Regions from separate parts of the Ferrimonas lipolytica genome, predicted to be linked through region 1. Evidence: predicted binding sites of a transcription regulator. Region 1 holds the regulator's gene; the other holds the start of a gene.
What was found. Region 1 encodes sigma-54, which starts transcription at its own class of promoters, with help from an activator protein. Its sites were predicted from a motif close to GTTGGCACGNNNNTNGNNT; they were not measured.

Region 1 (7,487 bases):
TTCAAAATGCCGGTATTGCGGTAGCAGTGATCACCGGTAGGCGCTCTGCTATTGTCGAAAAACGGATGACTAACCTTGGGGTGAAACACATCGTCCAAGGCTGCGAAGATAAGCTCACCGCGTTTGAACAGATTCGCTCTGAGCTCGGACTTGAAGCCGATCAATGCGCATACATTGGCGATGATCTAGTTGACCTGCCAGTAATGGAGAAGGTCGCTCTTGCGGTTGCCGTCCACGACGCTCATCCAGCATTGCTGCCTCAGGCACATTATCGCACTACTATTGGCGGCGGCTTTGGTGCCGTCCGTGAGCTGTGCGACCTTCTATTGCAAGCGCAAGGTAAACTGATGGATGCTAAGGGCATGTCAGTATGAAGCGTGAGCTGCTTGCTGGCTTGCTGCTACTCGCAATGGCTGGCGGCCTATATCTGCGCAACATTTCGATTGAGCCTCCGGTAGTGGATTCACTCTCTGAGAGTGAGCCCGATTACGTAGCTCGAGAAATGAAAACCCGCTCTTATGATGCCAATGGCCGCCTTAATGCCGAGATAGCTGCTGACACCATGTTCCACTATCAGCAAAAGCAGCTAACTGAATTTGAAAACCCCGTTTATCTGGTTTACCCAGAAGACGGCAACACCGTATGGAAAGTCAAAGCCAAGGTGGGTGAGCTGCGCGACAATCGCTTCCTAACGCTAGAACACAGCGTTATTGTTGAAGCTATTGAGCCGTATAAGCCAATCAGAACCATCCATACTGAACAGCTGAACCTGGACCTATCCACGATGGAGATGGAAACTGATCGACAGCTGCAGGCCTTTGGCGAGCAATTCCAAATGACTGGTCTCGGCCTTTGGGCTGATCTCAAGCAAAATCACATTATTTTGAAACAAAAGGTTAGTGCTACTTATGAAACTCAGTAAGCCACTCCTAATTGCGCTGGCGTTACTGGCGCCGCAAACACAGGCACTGCAAGCCGACTTTTTGCAAGCGGTTAGCGTCACCGCTGACCGTTCTGAAGGCGATCTCCAAAGTCGCACCCTAAGCTACATCGACAACGTAGTAGTTACCCAAGGTACATTGCGAATCGAAGCTGACAAGCTGACTCTCATTGCCACTGAAGACAAGTCCGAACAGATCTTTGTTGCCACTGGCAATCCAGCTACGTACGAACAAGTACAAGAAAATGGCATGAAGGCGGAAGCCAACGCATTAGAGATTCGCTATAGCGTAAGTAACCGCGAATTGATCCTCATTGGCGAAGCCCAGATGAGTCAAGAAGGCAGCGTTGTCAAAGGCTCACGTATTAGCTACAACGCCGAGCAACAGAAACTCAGTGCGGAAGGCTCCGACGAGAGCCAGATCACCACCATTTTTATGCCAGCACCGAAAACAACAACTCCAACGGAAAACCAACCGATAGTATTGCCAGCGCCAGAACTACAAGAACAACCTAAAAGCGAGCCTAAACCATGAAGCCAGTGGTTCTTGAAGCGCAGCAGTTAGCCAAGAGCTACAACGGTCGCCAAGTGGTTAAGAATGTCGGCCTTAAAGTTGAAAAGGGACAAATCGTAGGCTTATTAGGTCCAAACGGCGCAGGTAAAACCACCACCTTTTATATGGTGGTTGGCTTGGTCCAAAACGACCAAGGTAGCATTCATATCAATGGTGAAGAGATCACTTATCTGCCAATGCACAGTCGTGCTCGCAAAGGCATTGGTTATTTACCGCAAGAGTCGTCGATCTTCCGCAAGCTCACTGTTCATGACAACTTGATGGCGGTACTGCAGATCAGAAAAGAGCTCAGTAAAGAGCAACGTATAGAAAAACTGGAACAGCTGCTCGAAGAGTTTAATATTACTCACATACGTGACAGTTTAGGGATGGCTCTATCTGGTGGCGAACGTCGCCGTGTAGAAATAGCCCGAGCGCTAGCAGCAGATCCACAATTTATTTTATTGGATGAACCCTTTGCCGGTGTCGACCCGATCTCGGTTATCGACATTAAGAAGATCATCCAACACTTGAAACAACGCGGTCTCGGGGTGTTGATCACCGATCACAACGTCCGAGAAACCTTGGACGTATGTGAATACGCCTACATTGTCAGTCATGGTGAAATGATTGCTCAAGGGGCACCAGAAGCGGTATTGGAAGACCAATTAGTACGCTCTGTTTACTTGGGTGATCAATTCAGACTCTAGTGCCCCCTTCCATCGGGCAGTACAAGGATTAGGGCATTAAATGAAAACCTCGCTACAGCTAAAACTTGGACAACAGCTAACGATGACACCTCAGTTGCAGCAGGCTATCCGACTGCTGCAACTGTCGACGTTAGATCTGCAACAAGAGATCCAAGAAGCCCTCGACTCTAACCCGCTGTTGGAGCAGAGCGACGACGACTTCAATAACCAAGACCAAGAAGCATCTCCGGAAAGTCAGGACAGCCCAAGTGCTTCGGTGACCGAGCAAGCCGCGTTAGATACCAGCGAAGCCCTAAGCCAAACTGACTTAGGCGATAATTTACCCCTTGATAGCACCTGGGACGACGTTTACAGCGCAGCCCCTGCCGCTGCGGCCAGTGGTCCACGCGATGACGATGACAGCTATCAGGGCGAAACCAGTGACGATCTGCAAAGCCATCTACTTTGGCAAATGGGTCTCACCCCAATGAGCGATACCGACCAGGCCATCGCCACGACCCTTATCGATGCCATCGATGAATACGGCTATCTCACTATTCCCGTGGCTGATGTACTAACTGCTGTCGGCCGGGACGACATTGAATTAGATGAAGTCGAGGCGGTCCGCAAACGCATTCAACAATTTGATCCGGTCGGCTGTGTCAGCATCGACCTATCTGAATGCCTCAAGGTACAACTGTTGCAGCACAACGCTGACACCCCTTGGCGAGATCAGGCTATCAATCTCCTTGATGAACATATGGATCTGTTGGCCAATAGAGACTTTCGCACCCTGATAAGGCGTACTAAGCTCAGTGAAACTGAGCTTAAGGACACCATGGATCTGATTCAGTCACTGAACCCAAGACCAGGCGGGCAAATCGCAGCAACACCAAGTGAATACGTGATTCCTGATGTTTCAGTAAGTAAAAAACAGGGACGCTGGGTGGTTGAGCTCAATCCTAACGCCATGCCCAAGATTCGCATCAATCAACAGTACGCCGCCATCGGTAACGGCGCCCGCGGTAGCGGTGACGGTCAGTTCGTTCGCGGACATCTGCAGGAGGCTAAGTGGTTTATCAAAAGCCTTGAAAGCCGTAACGAAACACTGATGAAGGTTACCAACTGCATCGTGCAATTCCAGCAAGGGTTCCTCGAGTTCGGCGAAGAAGCCATGAAGCCAATGGTGCTCAATGATGTGGCCGAGGTGGTCGAGATGCACGAATCGACGATATCTCGAGTGACTACTCAAAAATATCTACATACCCCAAGAGGGATCTTTGAACTGAAGTACTTCTTCTCCAGCCATGTGAGCACTGACAGCGGCGGCGAAGCCTCTTCTACTGCTATCCGCGCGCTCATCAAAAAGCTCGTGGCGGCAGAGAATCCAAAGAAACCTCTTAGCGACAGTAAAATGGCTCAAATTCTGGCGGAACAAGGCATCCAAGTAGCCCGACGCACCGTGGCTAAATATCGCGAAGCCTTAACGATTCCACCATCAAACCAGCGCAAAATGCTGTAACGCGCACCTACGGAGGTAAGCTATGCAGATCAACTTAACCGGTCATCATGTTGATATAACAGACGCACTACGCAACTACATTAACGAAAAATTTGAACGTTTGGAGCGGCATTTCGACCACATCAACAACGTTCATGTAATACTGGAAGTGCAGAAATTACAACAGATTGCCGAAGCTAAGCTGCACTTAAACGGCGGTGAAGTGTTTGCTACCCACGAGCACGACAATATGTACGCAGCAATTGACGGGTTGGTCGATAAACTCGATCGACAGGTAATCAAACACAAAGAGAAAATTTCCCGGCACTAATGGAAATCAATGAACTACTGACACTCGAGCGCACCCTATGTGTCGACTCTGAGTTAAGCAAAAAACGGGCACTTGAGATGATCAGTGAATTGGCTGCCTCTCAGTGCCCTGAACTCCCCCAACACGAGTTGTTCGAGAGCCTTATGGCTCGGGAAAAAATGGGCAGTACGGGCATCGGAAAGGGCATCGCGCTTCCGCACGGTCGGCTGAACCGATTAGATAGGCCGCTGGCGGTGTTACTCAAAAGCGACTCTCCCATCGAATTTGATGCCGTCGATCAGAAGCCTGTTGATTTGTTATTTGCGTTGTTCGTACCGGAGCAACAACATCAAGAGTTTTTATCAATGCTCGCCACGGTGGCAGAGAAATTGAGCCAAAAAGAGCTTTGCCGAGCGATGCGCAAAGCCTCTGATAATCAACATCTGTATCAAGTGATCACTGCATGAAGCTAGTTATTCTTTCGGGGCGCTCTGGAGCCGGTAAAACCGTTGCCTTGCACGTATTAGAAGATCTTGGTTACTACTGCGTTGATAATCTGCCGATGCCATTGCTACTGCAACTGCTGCAAAGCCTCGAAAATCAGCGGGAATTAGTCGCGGTTAGTTTAGATATCCGTAACCTACCGGATCAGGAACTGGCGATAACCAAGCTGCGAGAACGGATCCCCGCCGGTATCGATGCGCAGATCTACTTCCTTGATGCCTCTGACGATACGCTAATGCGCCGTTACAGCGAGACTCGCCGTCGCCACCCATTGTCCAACGACGGCGCGCCGCTAGCAGAGGCTATTGGCCAAGAGCGAAGCTTACTGCAACCATTAGCCCAAGACGCCGATCATCTTATCAACACCGATAACCTCTCCGTCTACGACCTCGCCAACGAAGTCCGAACCTTGCTGCTCGGCGAAGCTCCAAACGAAATGATGGTGGTGTTTGAATCCTTTGGCTTTAAACATGGTATGCCACAACAAGCGGACTTTATGTTTGATGTACGCTTTCTTGCCAACCCGCACTGGGAACCAGAGCTAAGACCGTTTACCGGCAAAGACAAACCGGTTGCCGATTTTTTCTTACAGCACAGCAGTGTGACTCGATTTATCGATTCAACCGAACGTTTTATTCTGAACTGGTTGCCGATGCTAGAGCGTAATAATCGCGCCTACCTTACCATCGCCATAGGTTGTACCGGTGGTAAGCACCGCAGTGTTTATGTCGTCGAACAACTGACTCAACGCTTTAAGCTCCATCGCGATGGGATCTCAGTTCGTCACCGAGAGCTTGATGTCGATTGAGCAGAGAGTTTGTCGACAAGTAGTGGTTATTAACCGACTAGGGCTACATGCTCGTGCGGCGACCCGCTTAACCCAACTCGCGACAACCTTCGATGCACAAATCGAGCTACAACTTGAGCAACAACAAGCCAACGCCAATAGCATCCTTGGGATCTTGATGTTGCAAGGTTGCCAAGGCAAAGAGATCACAGTGTGCAGCTACGGGCCCGATGCCTTAGCTGCACTCGATGCGATATGTGAGCTATTTGCTAGTCGCTTTGACGAGGACGAATAACCCCAGAGGTAATAAACTGCTGAAAGCTCTCACACCAGACGATCGCCGCCTGATAGCTGCCAACTTCAACTCCGTTGGGTACGGGCAAAGCAAAGCCATCAAAGCTGCTTATGCTGCCTATTGCGACCATTTCTCCCTGCAGCGCTAAAAATTCATGCTCGGTCTCAACAAATCGTGGGGAAAGATAGAGACGGTAATCTGGCCCCGGCGCCAATTCACCACGAAAGCCGATGCTACCCTCGCCCAACAGCAATTGTCCTTCGCCCCAGTGCAGTAAATCACTGTCGGTTCGCTCGCGCTCAAACTGAGCCACATATTGCGCTTCAGCTTGGACCAACGCCATTGTTGCTGACGACGGCGCTGGCGTCTCCGTTAACAGTGGTAACAGATAGATTCCAAGCGCGATCCCAACCAGCATAGCAACCCCATGGGTCAGTATTGTTCGTAACGCCTTCATAGCCTCTCCATTAGCAATGCAAACCATTAATTGAACTAGACTTTATCACGTTATACTGTTTCTCAAATTTATCCATCCAGTAGCAATAAAATTGACCAAATAGGCAAAGGATATGCGCTCGAGTGGTTGAGCATAGGGTGAGCAGGAACCGCACCCAACAACCAGATTATTTGTTGAATGTATCGATGCCATGGGTATTTGATGCGACCACAGCCAGAGTGAGGACCTTATGACGATTGACCACGCTTTTTTACAATCCCTGCCCAAGGTCGAACTACACCTTCATATTGAAGGCACACTCGAACCAGAGCTGATGTTTGAATTGGCGCAGCGCAATAACGTTGCCCTACCTTTTGACTCTGTAGATCAACTTAGAGCCGCTTACCAGTTCAATGACTTACAGTCGTTTCTCGATCTCTACTACCAAGGCGCTTCGGTACTTTTAACCGAGCAAGACTTCTACGATCTTACCTGGGCCTACCTAGAACGTTGCCAGCAAGACAACGTCCAGCACGTAGAAATATTTTTTGATCCGCAAACCCACACCGATCGTGGCATCGCCTTTGCCACTGTTATTAATGGCATCAAACGAGCGTTACATGATGCCCAACAGCAGTGGCAGATCAGCTACGGCATCATTTTGTGTTTTCTCCGCCACTTAAGCGAAGAGCAAGCCCTAGCCACACTGGCTCAAGCGGAGCCGTTCAAACAGCACATCATCGGCATTGGCCTCGATAGTTCTGAGGTTGGCCACCCACCACAAAAGTTTGCACGCGCCTTTGCCGCTGCCAAACAGCAAGGCTATCGACTGGTCGCGCACGCTGGTGAAGAGGGCCCAGCAGAATATATCTGGGAAGCATTGCAACAGCTGAGTGTCGAACGAATCGATCATGGCGTGCGCTGCGTTGATGATGAAGAGTTGGTGGCACTATTGGTAAATGAGCAGATTCCATTGACGGTATGCCCAACATCTAATGTTCGTTTGAAGGTGTTTGAACAGATGAGCGAGCACAACCTCAAGCAACTGCTAGAGCGTGGCCTTAAAGTCACCATCAACTCCGATGACCCAGCCTACTTTGGTGGTTATATGATGGAGAACTATCGCCAGGTTGAAGCCGCTTTAGGGCTATCCACAGCCCAATGGTTGCAGTTAAGCCGCAATGCTATTGAAGCAAGTTTCGCAAGTCCAGAGCGTAAAGCTGAACTGCTGGAACAGTTACCGCAGCGCTAATGCCCGCAAACTAAAAACACTCAGTTTGCTTCTAGGTAAAGCAGTTCGCCGTCGCGCATGGTGAACTGCTTTGATAGGTAGAACTTCGGCGCTTCGGCCATAGCCTGCTCGGGGCCATGCACCCAATAGGAAAGATAAAAGCTACCGGCATCAACATCGCCATATTGCGGCAACTTAACGCCATCTAACTTAATACGGTCGCCGAGAAGCATATTGCCAG
Region 2 (7,487 bases), 1.2 Mb from region 1:
TAACCCATGGCCAAAGTCGTCCCATCTGCAGCGACGCTGGCACGGCGGACCGCTGTTTCCGTCATTATTGGCATTGGGCGGGCAACTGGAGCTACGCTCGAATTGGCAAATCTACTTGAGTGAATTTCAGCGGGCGCTACAACTGGCCGGGCATGATGGTGAATTTACCCCAATGCCGAACGATCAGCCATTGACGCCATTTGAGCGTAAGTATGGGCAATCTGGACAACCGTTGTATCGACTTGTGGCGGATTTAACCATAAAGCAGTAGCTTTGGCCGTTCAATATATCCAATTTAACAAAAAGTTCTTATATATCAATAGCTTTGTTGTTGGCATGATATTGGCTTGTATCTCGCTATTAAGATCATCAGAGATTGCGATTATGTCGAGAAGTCAGCTGAAATGGTTAATGGTTTGCGCGGGGGCAACCATAGTATTGTCGAGCCAAGCGTTGTTGGTCTGGGCCATCCGTTAAGCCACAACCAGTTTGAAAACCAGCCCAGAACTGCAATTCTGGGCTCTGTGTGCTTGTTACTCTTGTTCAGGCAGTTCGCGGCTTTGCTCGAGTAGATCAACCAATTGGTGACCCACTGCGCCGTCGCGCCATGAATTGTTGCTTTCCTGTACCGACTCCGTCGATTGTTCTTGCTGATTGTTCTGTTCCATCATCTTGCCTGTCTAACAGCTAAACCTTTTCTTTAAATAGCATTGAATTGAGTGAATATCGACCAATTTGAGTATTTATAGCTTAAAGTTGCGACTGTGGCGTCACAGCAGAGAACTCGGCGCATTATTAAATTTGTTGTTAATCAAATTGTTAATCAGGAAGTGCAGTGCAAGGTGCGGTGCAAAATCCCAACTTCCTTGTTGAATGCGCGGTTTGGATACGGTGTTTCTGGTTGGTCACATTGTCTCACTTTTGCTCTTTAGGTATATAATGTGACATTACGTTATCATTATAGGTTTGAATTGGCGTCTTTGTTCTCTAAAGAACATGTTTGGGGCGATTTTTGGATGAAGTTAGGGCACTTTATATGACATTTTGTCCCTTTCGTTTTAAAAGTTAGGCATAAAGCACAGTTGTTACCCAGAATGCTGACTACAGTGTGCGCTAATCAAGAAGTAACGTTCTAGGAGTTTAAAATGACAACCATGGAAACCAACTCTTCAATGAGCTGGGGCTCGCCTAATCAAGCGCGGTTTCGTCAACGAGATCAGGTACTAGTTCGTTTGGCTGAAAAACTGTTGAAAGAGCAGGGGTTGGTGTCATTTCGCTTCTCAGAATTGGCCCCATTAGCAGGGTGTAGTGCCGGTACCTTGTATAAACACTTCTCTAGTAAAGAAGACCTTTTGATCGCTATTTTTGCGCATCATATTGAGCATCTTGTTGAACGTCAGCCACATTTGATGAGCTGCGATCTCAGCTTCGCTGAGCGCTGGGTAGCGATGCATCTTCTGTCGGTGCTCGCTAGCCAACGTAGCAGCTGGACTATCGGTATTAATGGTTTAGGTGGTGCTCCCAAAGTACTTGACCGAGCTACTGAATACCGAGTTCAGGAACTGAAAATGTACTTAGATCAGTTCTATCACGCGATTCTTCGTGTGGTTGAGGGCGCTCGTATTCAAGGTGAACTTTCTGCTACGGATGAACAGGTTTCTTTGGTGCACAGCATGTTGACCTATGTTGAGCGCGGAGCTTGTGGGATCCTCGGTAACGAGTTAATGAGTAATGCGGTTAAGCCGCTTGATAGCCGTCAGATTTTTGATGCGTGCGCTATCTACATCAACTCACTGAATTGGAATGCGCCATTACGAGCAGACTCTTATGAGAGAGTAATGGCTGAAGTTGAACACCAATTGGCGGAGTGCGAGCGGGAACGTGAGCTAGTAAACGCACTGTAATTGATTGGATGATATGAAAAAGGCTGCGATTGCAGCCTTTTTTGATTCTAGCCTCTGGGGCTAATCATTGGCTGTGTACCAATTAAGCGTTGTTGTTTCTAATACAGTTAAAGCACCAGCTAGGCGAGCGCCGATACAAGGGGTTAAGCACTACCGCCGTTGACCTTCTGCCGTAAGGCAAGGGGGATTCCAAAGGGGGCGAAGCTTCCCCCCCTAATGCATACAAGAATGTGCCGTCGCCACCGCAACATCCTCCCCGCAAAAGCACCGAAATCGGTGAAGCCGAAGGCTTAAGATAAACTTCAACAGCTAACTACGACACAGCCTAATCATTTGCGATGACAGTAGTGTCGGTGCAACGCTGAGCCGTTGCCCAGTTTGAGTTAAGCTGCGTGACGACGGTTGCTGTTATTAAGTGTGCTGATAAATTCTGGTCTGGCCGCCTGCAACTGTTTACGTTGTTCGTCGCTCATATTGGCTTCCGGAAGGCGCAAGGCTTGGCGGTTTAAGCGCTTTTTCGCATCGGGGTTTAACCGCAGTAATCCAACCGGACCTTCGATTGCATAGTGCTGAATATCTTCAGCTTGCTCTAGGATCCCCACTCTGAGTAGTTCACTTACCGCAGGATGTTTGCATGGCATCTTAATTACACTGGTCCCTTGCAAGAAAAATTCCCGCAGAATCGCCCGCTCCTGTCCATCAAGCAGTGAGATTTTTTGTTCCATCAACTGAGTTTGTTCTAGCTGACGACGCTTATAGGTTGCTTTATATAGTACCCACTGCAACCACTGGGCTCCGAGAAAGCAAGCAGACAGCACCACGGTTAGACCAATGCCGAAACCGTGCTGTTGTACCCACTGTTGGAGGTAGAGCGATTGCAGTGTTGGAATTGGCAAGGTCAGTAACGCCAAACTAGCGGTGAGCAACCACATCGCCAACCGACTACTTATGCTGCCCCAATCAATACGGCTGAGGTATTCCCAAAAGTTATTCATTTTATTCGTCACAATATTGGCACTGTCAAAAAATAAGCAATCTCAATGCCAATATTTGGAGTTTATGGGGGCAGGCAATGAGAGCAACAGTTTTGCCAGCTTGGTACAATAGGTTAGCGCCATTTCGGTACTGCGAATGATTCAATGATCAAGGTACCTTGGTCAACAGCCACCTTGCTTGGCCCAGCTTCTTCGATTGAGGTAAAGCGCTCTTTGCCTATCTCAAAGGCAACCCGTGGGTGCAGTTTTTTCAGTACCTGTACATTTACGTGCTGGTAGAAATCCGCCAACGTGGTTTCCAGCTGTTCCAGTTGTTGTTGGTTTTCGTTGAGTTGAGATTGGTGATCGGCGACCAGCGAATCGATGGCAGTAATTTCCGCTTGCCCAGTACCCTCGGTGAGTAGCTTTTTCTTGTGCAGCTGCAGGGTAATGATCTCTTTGGATATCTCTGAAGGGACGTGGTGTAGTTGTTCTATCTGGCGTTTAAGATCGTGGTAGTCACGACCAATGGTCACCCGAGTTTCGGCGCCAGCTTTGGCACCAAGTTCAACGCAGTAGAGTTGTCGTCTTGCGGTGGCTTTGCCGCCAATCAAACCGCCTTGACCTCGCTGTGGGTCGCCGATAAAGATATTCTGCTCCGACTGCAATAGGCAATGCTGACAGTGAAGTTCAACACTTATGTCACCAATTGCATTGATGTCGGTGTATTGAGCGTACTGTGCCTGAATATTACCGCCGGCCTGTAGCTGCGCTGCTAGCGTACCGTCCTCGCGTTGACGACCAATGACACCTTGATTTACTAAGATGTCACCACCAGCTTTAATGATGGCTCCCTCTACCGAGCCGCCAATGTGTATGCTACCAGTGGCTTCGACCAGCATGCCTTCCTCGACATTACCTTTGATTTCTATCGCACCGATGAAATTAAGGTTGCCGGTGCGTACGGTTACTTCGTTGACGGAAAGCAGCTCTTCTACTGCGATACCGTTATTAATTTCCATCGGTAGGCCAGTGCGAGCGGCAATAATCAGGTGCGGGTCATTAGGGCTGATTTCGGCGCCGTCACCGGCGATAAAGGCCGCGACTTGACCACGTTCGGCCGGTAACACGGTACCGTAAAGATCGTAACCATTCTTGCCTGGTTGCGGCGGGTGACGACGCATCAGTAAGTCACCACGACCAACCATCTTCGGGCTGCCTAGATTACGCATATCAACCCGTTGCTCATCCTTTTTTTGTGGCGTGAGCTTGCGCTCACTAGGAAGTGCAACCAAACGTTCTAGGTAACCATCTTTGCCTTTTGAAGGTGGCTTGCCTTGGGCAATGGTTGCTTGATGTTTGCTACCTGGTTGGGCGCTGCTATTACACTCTAACAAGCCTTTGATGGCTCTGCGGCTGAGGCCGTGTTGTACCTTTTGCGCCTTAATTAACGGAAGCAATTGCTCCAATGTGGCGGGCTTGCCACCGCGGGGGAGGGTGATAGTGGCGACGAGGGCCATCAGATCTGGTTCAACTTGAAGCTGCCAGCTGCCATCGACTTGGGTTGCTACCCGCAGAGGGATCGGTGCATCGCAGTTTTCAAGCTTGAGTTCAGTTAAGGTTTTTTCCCATAGGTCATGGTGTGGTTCGAACTCTCGGAAGCGACTTTTTTTGAGTAGCTTTTCAATATCATCGACGTTGAGTTGTTGGTGCAATTGGGGATCGAGACTGATGCTGACCTGACGGGATGCCGGTTCCCATAGTAACGCTTGTGTATTCAACATCCGGTTAGAACTTCCATTACCACTTTGAGTAATGATGTTTCATTCTAGTAGGGAAGTTCAAGCGAATTAATCACAGAAACAGAAAACCCCTTGGCTCATAAGAACCAAGGGGTTTAAATCTGGTGCAGATGGGGAGACTTGAACTCCCACGTCCTTTCGAACACTAGCACCTGAAGCTAGCGCGTCTACCAATTCCGCCACATCTGCAAATGTGGTGCTCAGAGAGAGACTTGAACTCTCACGTCCTAACGGACACTAGCACCTGAAGCTAGCGCGTCTACCAATTCCGCCACCTGAGCATATTGACCTGATTGAGTGTTGTTGGTGCAGATGGGGAGACTTGAACTCCCACGTCCTTTCGAACACTAGCACCTGAAGCTAGCGCGTCTACCAATTCCGCCACATCTGCGGCACTAACAACAATACAACCTTACGATGATTTGGTGCAGATGGGGAGACTTGAACTCCCACGTCCTTTCGAACACTAGCACCTGAAGCTAGCGCGTCTACCAATTCCGCCACATCTGCGAATCATCGTTGGTACGGGGGCGCATTATAGAGAGATTGCCGATTCGGTCAACCACGAAAGCTGTTTTATCTCGCATCTGCATAGATTTTGAACTTGCTGTCCTGATCTACGATATTTACGCGACCAAAAACGTGATTTAGATCGTCCCCATAGGGCAAGTGGTGGTTGGCGACGATGATCAACTGGCCACCGGGATTCAACATCGCTGCCGCATCGCGGATAAACTTCTTAGCCACATTGAACGATTGATCCAGACCACTGTGAAATGGTGGGTTAGAGACGATAAGGTCAAACTTGCCTTCCACTTGGTCCAAGCCGTTTGATGGGTATACGTCACCCATAAGCTGATGATCTTGCAATGACACTTTAGCTGCTTCAATTGCCATAGCATTGATGTCGACCATATGTAGATCGATCTTTGGATTACGTTTGGCCAAAAAGGTACCGATGATGCCGTCCCCACAACCAAAATCGAGTACTCGACCCTGCGGTAACAGTGGTAAATTCTTTAACAGTAAGGCGGTGCCTTGGTCCAAACTACCGTGACCAAACACCCCTGGTAGTGAGGCCAGTGACAGGTCACCATCAGGAGTTGCGACATTATGGTGCCGCCACCAGCGCTCTGGTTGCCACGGTTGCTGTTCAAAGTTAACCCCACGCAGTAATTGGCAGTGGGCACCGGAAGCCAGCTTCAGTGCAAATTGGCTCCAAGGTTTGACTACCTTAGCGGCGGTACGGATCCCACCTTTATTCTCTCCAACCCAAAACAGATTCTCACCGGCGCTGACGACACTGCTGGCCAATGCGGTTAGTAAGGCGAGTTGCTCCTTGGCTTTTGGCAAGCGGATCAGAGCGGCATCGAAGTTGTTACGAGGTAACTGATTGGGATGACAGCCAAAAAGCACGGTGGCGCCAACGTTGTTGTTTAGCAGCAGTTGGTAGTGGGTGAGATCTTGAGCCAAAACCGTCACTGAGGCACAGCGTTCGACCAGCAGGGGCAACAAGTTGTCGCCATCTGCATTGAGTATTAGCAGGTGCTTGCCGTCAAATTCTTCAAGGTTCTTTTCAACTAAACGGCTGGGATTGGAGAGCTTCATAATATCGTTGTAACGGCTGGTTTGGTGGCAATTATACGCTCAATTAGGGTTCCTAGCCTACACTCTGTTTTTACGAATATTTATCACTGGGATATGACGCAATAATGGGATGGACAAGGATGGTGTGCGTTGGGAGCAATTCCTTGTACAGCAATATGTTAATCGACGTAATGGCATTGCCCAATAGGCAGCCGCAGCAATATCTATTTAAGCGTTGCGGTTGTAGCTGCTGGTACGTTGTTGTGAGTCACTCGCAATGACGAACGCCCCTAAGCAATTCATAATTAGCCTGCGCTGGAAGTTCATTCTGTCGTTTGTCGCGATGTTGATGCTAATAGGCGTAGTAATAGGCGTAATGGCGATGAACCGCTTTAACCAACAGCTTGAAGAGGTGATTAGCCAAAAACACGATAGCCTCTACCGCGATTATCAGCACCGACTTCGAGCGGAGCACAACCGTCTGATCGAGCTGAATCGAGAGATCCTTTTCCGTCTGAGTGACAAAAAGGGCCTATTGCAGCTGCAACATTTGCGCTCCGAGCTCGATGAAAACTGGAGCGATTTTGAGTTATTTGGCGGCTTATATGGATTACAGCTGCTCGACGCTGAGTTACAACCGCTGTTAATCGCAGGCATTAATCTGAACTTCCAACCGGTTTGGACCAGCGCTCAGCGAGCTATCGGCACCCCAAGCAGTTATATCCATTGTGAACAGGCTTGTTACGTCGGTTTATTGGTGCCGATTGTGATTGACGGCAAACCCAGTTTCATTTTGTACACCACTAGTTTTGAAGCCGTGATAGCCCCCTTGGTGGAGTTTCATCAGGTCCAGTTGGCTGTGCTTGGTGGTGCTAGTGAGCCAAGGAAAGGGGCGTGGGGCCGTAATGTGCTTAGCTTGTCAAATCGCTCAAGTAATATTCATGTGTTAGCAGAAGTGAGCCAACGTTTGCCGTTGCAAAAAATTCTGTTAGAACCGCAGCGATTGCGCTTTCACAACAAAAGTTGGTCTTTTACTGGCTGGGAATTAACGAATGAGGGTGAACAACTACTGTTGTTTAAAGATATCGGCAGCTTGGCCGAGGGCGAACGCTCATTTATTCGCGATCTAGTCTCTATTCTGCTGATAGCTGGGGTTCTGGCGAGTGTGCTGGGATTGGCGTTGTTTTGGTTGCCTTTGGCTCGTATTCGTCGCTTAAGCA

Region 2: a site for sigma-54 is predicted at 2,934-2,952, ahead of HER31_RS00490 (superinfection exclusion B family protein). Genes of this name have one in related genera too.

What each region holds. Positions count from the first base shown of each region.
Region 1 is NZ_CP051180.1:3,029,383-3,036,869, forward strand. It holds gene kdsC (3-deoxy-manno-octulosonate-8-phosphatase KdsC) at 1-374, shown strand, start outside; gene lptC (LPS export ABC transporter periplasmic protein LptC) at 371-922, shown strand; gene lptA (lipopolysaccharide transport periplasmic protein LptA) at 909-1,475, shown strand; gene lptB (LPS export ABC transporter ATP-binding protein) at 1,472-2,203, shown strand; gene HER31_RS13910 (RNA polymerase factor sigma-54) at 2,244-3,704, shown strand; gene hpf (ribosome hibernation promoting factor) at 3,727-4,014, shown strand; gene ptsN (PTS IIA-like nitrogen regulatory protein PtsN) at 4,014-4,460, shown strand; gene rapZ (RNase adapter RapZ) at 4,457-5,305, shown strand; gene HER31_RS13930 (HPr family phosphocarrier protein) at 5,295-5,579, shown strand; gene HER31_RS13935 (DM13 domain-containing protein) at 5,554-6,036, opposite strand; gene HER31_RS13940 (adenosine deaminase) at 6,266-7,267, shown strand; gene HER31_RS13945 (hypothetical protein) at 7,288-7,487, opposite strand, start outside.
Region 2 is NZ_CP051180.1:106,243-113,729, forward strand. It holds gene trmB (tRNA (guanine(46)-N(7))-methyltransferase TrmB) at 1-271, shown strand, start outside; gene HER31_RS00480 (hypothetical protein) at 534-671, opposite strand; gene HER31_RS00485 (TetR/AcrR family transcriptional regulator) at 1,146-1,904, shown strand; gene HER31_RS00490 (superinfection exclusion B family protein) at 2,288-2,899, opposite strand; gene HER31_RS00495 (DUF342 domain-containing protein) at 3,013-4,662, opposite strand; tRNA gene HER31_RS00500 (tRNA-Leu) at 4,783-4,869, opposite strand; tRNA gene HER31_RS00505 (tRNA-Leu) at 4,875-4,961, opposite strand; tRNA gene HER31_RS00510 (tRNA-Leu) at 4,985-5,071, opposite strand; tRNA gene HER31_RS00515 (tRNA-Leu) at 5,104-5,190, opposite strand; gene HER31_RS00520 (methyltransferase) at 5,257-6,288, opposite strand; gene HER31_RS00525 (putative bifunctional diguanylate cyclase/phosphodiesterase) at 6,545-7,487, shown strand, end outside.